DNA from 2 places in the Pseudobutyrivibrio xylanivorans genome. Region 2 is predicted to be linked to the other one. Evidence: predicted binding sites of a transcription regulator. Region 2 holds the regulator's gene; the other holds the start of a gene.
What was found. Region 2 encodes NrdR, which represses ribonucleotide reductase genes. Its sites were predicted from a motif close to CACAANATNTTGTG; they were not measured.

Region 1 (3,186 bases), 1.4 Mb from region 2:
CTTCAAAATCTGCTGATGTTGTTTTAATTGCTGTTCCTTCAAAGGCTACTCGTGAGACTGCCGAGAAGATTAAACCTTTTGTTAATGACAATCAGATATTTATTACAGTTACAAAGGGTATCGAGGAAGAAACTCTCTTCACCCAGACAGAGATTTTAGAGGATGTACTTGGCTCGTCAAAGAAGATTTGCGTACTTTCAGGTCCAAGCCATGCTGAGGAGGTTGTAGTTTTTAAGCCTACCCTTGTTGTAGCAGGTTCTACAGATCGTCAGACCTCATTGTTTGTACAGAATCTTTTTATGAATAAATATTTCAGAGTATATTCATCACCAGATGTAAAGGGAATTGAGGTTGGTGCAGCTCTTAAGAATGTCATCGCTTTGGCGGCAGGTATGTCTGACGGTCTTGGTTTTGGCGATAATGCAAAGGCAGCTTTAATTACTCGTGGTATTAAAGAGATTTCTGCTCTTGCTGTTGCAATGGGAGGACAGGCTGAGACTCTTGCTGGTCTTACCGGTGTAGGTGATCTGATTGTTACCTGTTCTTCAATGCATTCTCGCAACCGTATGGCAGGTTTTTATATTGGACAGGGAATGTCAAAGGATGATGCCATGGAAAAGGTTGCCATGGTAGTTGAGGGCGTGTACTCTGCAAAGGCAGCTAAGAAGCTTGCTGAGAAATATAATATTGAGATGCCAATAGTAGATGTGGTTAATTCTGTTTTGTTCGAGGGATTGTCTGCAAAGGATGCAGTCTATGAACTTATGACTCGTTCAAAGAAGGATGAGACCTCAGATCTTGAGTGGTAATATTATGTACTTTAAGGTGATTAGTAGAGATACTGATCACCTTTTTATAAAAGTTTAGGAGGAGGCTATAATGAACGAGAATATTGTTAAGAGAAACGAATTGTTGGTGCAGAAGGTTATCAAAGGTCTTGAATCCAGAAACATGAAGGGGTATTACGCTGCAGACAAGGAGGAGGCTTTAAAGCTGGCACTTGAGCTGATTCCAGAGAATTCGTCAGTTACTATGGGTGGTGCAATGTCTGCTCATGAAATTGGTCTGGTAGACTCACTTAAGAATGGTAATTATAACTTTATTGATAGAGATGCCGAGCCGGATAAGAGAGCGGCTATGCTCAAGGCTTATGACGCTGATTATTTTATTAGTAGTGCCAATGCAATCACGGAAGATGGGATTATGATAAATATCGATGGTAATGCAAACCGCGTTTCTGCTATCGCACAGGGTCCAAAGCATGTGCTTTTTATTGTAGGTATGAATAAGGTCTGCCCAGATGTTGATTCAGCTATGAAGCGCGCTCGCAATGTGGCAGCTCCAATTAATGCACAACGTTTCGGATTAGCAACTCCTTGTGTTAAGACAGGCTCTTGTATGGATTGTAAATCACCTGACACAATCTGCTGCCAGTTCCTTATGACTCGCTACTCGCGCCACGCGGATCGTATAAGTGTAATTCTCGTTAATGATAATTTGGGATTTTAGATTTCGAAAAGCGCCTTGTAAATCTAGGCAAGCGCGAGCAGGAAGGCTCCATGCCAAGCTAGGAGGGCGCCCCGAAGGGGAAGGTTGCCTAGCGAAGGTATGGAAGGTGGCCTGCGGGAGCATGTAAAACTAATTTGGCGCTTTTTGTGTTTCAAATGTGTCTGAAAAGTGAAACTTTATTTAGTGGTACGTGAACCTATTGACTACTAGATGATGTGGTGGTAGTATAACACTATCAACACAACATCTAGTAGTTTTTTAATTGTATTTACTAGATGTTGACAGAATTTTCAAAAAATTATTCGCATTTTTACGATAAATAACCTGGAGGTTAATATGAAGCGCTTTGTAGTTAAAAAGGATGGCGCACTTGAGCCATTCGATGTACAGAAGGTAGTAGAAGCAGTTGGTAAATCAGCAACACGTGTGCTTGTAAAATTTACTCCTGAGCAGGAGAAGTTCATCTGTCAATTCGTTGAGGAAAGAGTGGAGGAGCTTAACCTTGAAAAAATTGAGATTGCACAAATGCATAACATTGTTGAGGGTGCTTTGGAGCGTGTTAATCCTATGGTGGCAAAGTCTTACAGGGATTATCGCAACTATAAGCAGGATTTTGTACAGATGTTGGATGATGTTTATAAGAAGTCTCAGAATATCATGTACATTGGCGACAAGGAGAATTCTAACACTGACTCGGCTTTAGTTTCTACGAAGCGTTCATTGATTTTCAATGAGCTGAATCGCGAGCTTTACAAGAAATTCTTCCTTACAACCGAAGAAGTTCAGGCAATCCGTGATGGTTATATTTATATCCACGATATGAACGCCAGACGTGATACTATGAACTGCTGTCTTTTCGATGTAAAGTCAGTACTTGAGGGCGGTTTCGAGATGGGAAACATCTTCTATAACGAGCCTAAGAGTCTTGATGTAGCTTTTGATGTTATTGGTGATATCGTTCTTTCTGCTGCAAGTCAGCAGTACGGTGGCTTTACAATTCCACAGGCGGATCAGATTCTTGAGAAATACGCTCAGATTTCATACGATAAGTATTTGAACAAATATCTTGAGCTTGGTATTTCAAAAGAAAAGGCTGAGGAAGTTGCCATGTCAGAGGTACAGCGCGACATGGAGCAGGGCTTCCAGGGATGGGAGTACAAATTTAATACAGTTGCTTCTTCAAGAGGAGATTATCCATTTATTACAGTAACTATCGGTCTTGGTACCTCCGTATTTGCAAAGATGGCTTCAAAAGCCTGCCTTAAGGTTCGTTCAATTGGACAGGGAAGGCCAGGCTTTAAGAAGCCAGTCTTATTCCCAAAGATTGTTTTCCTTTATGATGAAAAGCTTCATGGTGTGGGTGGTGAGCTTGAGGATGTATTTGAGGCAGGTATCGACTGTTCCCGCAAGACAATGTATCCTGATTGGCTTTCACTTACTGGTGAGGGCTACATCGCCAGCATGTACAAGAAATACGGCAAGGTTATTTCACCAATGGGATGCCGCGCATTCCTTTCACCTTGGTATGAAAGAGGCGGCATGAAGCCTGCAGATGATGAGGATGTGCCAGTATTTATTGGCCGTTTCAACATCGGTGCGGTTTCACTTCATCTTCCAATGATTCTTGCTAAGTCACGTCAGGAATCAAGAGACTTCTACGAGGTACTTGATTACTAT
Region 2 (3,186 bases):
GATTCTAAGAAGGGTCCAGCTTGGTGTAACTCACTCTTCGAGGACAACGCACAGCACGGTTTAGGTATGGAAGTTGGTCAGAAGTACCTCCGCGAGCGCGCTATCGAGTCTGCTAAGAAGGCAGCTGAGGCTGGTTCTGCAGAGCTTAAGGCAGCATTTGCTAAGTTCGAAGAGACAATGAACTCTACACGTGAGAACAGTGCAGCAACAGACGTACTCGTAGCTGAGCTCGAGAAGAACGGTTCTGAGGATGCTAAGGCAGCACTTGCTCTTAAGGATTACCTCGCTAAGAAGTCTGTATGGATCTTCGGTGGTGACGGTTGGGCATACGATATCGGATTCGGCGGTCTTGATCACGTACTTGCTTCTGGTGAGAACGTTAACGTTATGGTATTCGATACAGAGATGTACTCTAACACTGGTGGACAGGCTTCTAAGGCTTCTAACATCGGTGAGGTTTGCCAGTTCGCTGCATCAGGTAAGGAGATGTCTAAGAAGTCTCTTTCTGAGATCGCTATGTCTTACGGTTATGTATACGTAGCACAGATCGCTCTTGGTGCTAACATGGCACAGGCTGTTAAGGTTCTTGCTGAGGCTGAGGCTTACAACGGACCTTCACTTATCATCGGATACGCTCCATGTGAGCTTCACGGTGTTAAGGGTGGTATGAACCACTGCCAGGATGAGATGAAGAAGGCTGTTGAGGCTGGTTACTGGAACCTCTTCTCATTCAACCCAGACCTTAAGAAGGAAGGAAAGAATCCATTCACTCTTACTTCTAAGGAAGGTGACTACAGCAAGTATCAGGACTTCCTCAAGAACGAGACACGTTATGCTCGTCTTACAAAGGCATTCCCAGAGCGTGCTGATAGACTCTTCGCTCTTAACGAGGAGACAGCTAAGGAGCGTTACGCTCACCTCAAGAAGCTCGTAGATCTCTACAGCTAAAATAAAGGCTAAGTGACCATCTGGTTACGCTTTCAATCATATATATCCCTCCATCGCGAGATTGGCTCTTGGAGGGACATATATAGATTGACAGCTACCAGATGGTTTTTTTATGTTATGTTTAGCTGTATAAATCTGCTCCACGTGTTGCGTTCTTGTGGTTTAACTGTTAAAATGTTACTAGATGTTGTGGTGTGGCGTAACGAAGTATCAACTCCACATCAGTTGAGTAGAGGTAGCTCAGTAGGTATCAACCTCTGAGTGTTGCATAGCGAGACATTTAGTCGAGCAATGCAATATCTCAGGATTGAGACCGTAACTGAGCGAGATATAAACTACATTTTGTGGAGGAAGATATGAAGTGTCCTTTTTGTGGTAGTCAAGATACCAGTGTAATTGATTCAAGACCGGCAGATGATAATACTTCTATTAGACGTAGACGTTCTTGCCCAGAGTGTGGCAAGCGTTTCACTACCTATGAAAAGGTAGAAACCATTCCTTTGATTGTAATTAAGAAAGATAACAATCGTGAGCCATATGACAGAACCAAGATTGAGAAGGGCGTTCTCATTGCATGTCGCAAGCGCCCAGTTTCAGCCTCACAGATTTCAAAAGTCGTAGATGAAATTGAGACAGAGATTTTCTCACTTGAGGAGAAGGAGATTCCAAGTACTCGTATCGGTGAAATTGTTATGGAGCATCTTGAGAATGTGGATCCAGTTGCTTATGTTAGATTTGCTTCTGTTTATCGTGAGTTTAAGGATGTTAACACTTTCATGGATGAGCTTAAGAGGGTGCTCGACAAATAATAGTGGCGGCTATTTGAGCATTTGATAAAAGATACAAAGGGGAGTTAAGTATTTGTCTTAATGTACGATATATAGTATGTAAAGATTAAATACGAGGATGTTATATGAATATTTCAGGAATTCGCCCATCAGTTGGGTTCTATGAAAACAATCCAATAAAGAATATACCACCGGTCAATCAGGTACCTGTAGAAGAGAAGCAAGCGTCTTTCGGTAGCGAACCTGCGGCAGTGGTTGAGATAAGTGAGGTAGGTCTTGCAGCTTCAAAGCATCAGGTAGCAAAAGCAGTCAGCAATATGGAGCAGGATAAGGCTATCCATCGTTACCAGTATTTCGTTCAGAGCAAGCCAGCTGTTGAGAATACAACTGTCAGGGGCTCAGAAAACTTTGTATTATAATATTTGAATATAGGATTTCTAAAGACTCAGGGTCACCTGAGTCTTTATTTTTGCACGTTTTTGGTCGTTTTTATTAGGCCTTAATGTGAAGGGTAAAATTTTAAGATATTTGTGAACAAACTGTGAAAAATATTCTATTTACTTAACATAAATTTAAATTTAACATTTTCTTTGAGAACTTCTTCTAAGAAGCAGCCTGTAACAGAGGAGAAATCTGAGGAAGAGGTTGTTGATACTGAAGAGGAAGAAACACCAACCTCAGTATTTGAGCAGAAGGAAACTACATTTGCTCAGAAGGTTGCAGCTATCGTGGTTGTACTCGGTGCAATAGCAGCCATTGTTTGGACAACTATCTTAAGAAAGAAGAATTACAAAAAATAAGACAGTGATATAGGCAATAATATTCCAGGGGCGTGGTTTTCATGTCCCTGGTTTTGTGTTACAATCGAGCCTATGAGTAAAAGAAATTTATATCCAAAGGACTATGTCGATAGTACCTATTCTATCGATTTCAAAAAGCTTTATGAGCAGGGCTACAGGGGCGTTATCTTTGATGTTGATAATACTCTTGTTCCACACAATGCCCCTGCTGACGACAGAGCAATCGCTCTTTTCAAGGAGCTTCACGAGCTTGGCTTTCAGGCGTTGCTTCTATCTAATAACAAGGAGCCACGTGTAAAGACCTTCAAGGAGGCAGTTACCTATTGCTCCTATATTTACAAGGCAAACAAGCCTTCTGCCACAGGCTACAGAAAGGCCATGGAGCAGATGGGCACAGACACTACAAACACTATCTTTGTGGGAGATCAGATTCTTACTGATGTGTGGGGCGCCAACAGAGCTGGCATTCGTTCCATAATGGTAAAGCCAGTATTAAAGTGGAAGGAAGAGCCACAGATTATATTGAAACGATTCCTGGAAGCGATAATACTTCTAGGTTATAAAATATATAGAAAGAGGAACAAATAATGAAAATCGTAATCGCAAACGACCATGCAGCAACAGACCTTAAATTCGAAATCAAAGACTAC

Region 1: a site for NrdR is predicted at 1,749-1,762, ahead of nrdD (anaerobic ribonucleoside-triphosphate reductase). Genes of this name have one in related genera too.

The regions. Positions count from the first base shown of each region.
Region 1 is NZ_CP043028.1:2,682,820-2,686,005, forward strand. It holds gene FXF36_RS12130 (NAD(P)H-dependent glycerol-3-phosphate dehydrogenase) at 1-809, shown strand, start outside; gene FXF36_RS12135 (lactate utilization protein) at 880-1,509, shown strand; gene nrdD (anaerobic ribonucleoside-triphosphate reductase) at 1,846-3,186, shown strand, end outside.
Region 2 is NZ_CP043028.1:1,269,475-1,272,660, reverse strand. It holds gene nifJ (pyruvate:ferredoxin (flavodoxin) oxidoreductase) at 1-948, shown strand, start outside; gene nrdR (transcriptional regulator NrdR) at 1,305-1,757, shown strand; gene FXF36_RS05875 (hypothetical protein) at 1,862-2,155, shown strand; gene FXF36_RS05870 (hypothetical protein) at 2,327-2,536, shown strand; gene FXF36_RS05865 (YqeG family HAD IIIA-type phosphatase) at 2,609-3,124, shown strand; gene rpiB (ribose 5-phosphate isomerase B) at 3,124-3,186, shown strand, end outside.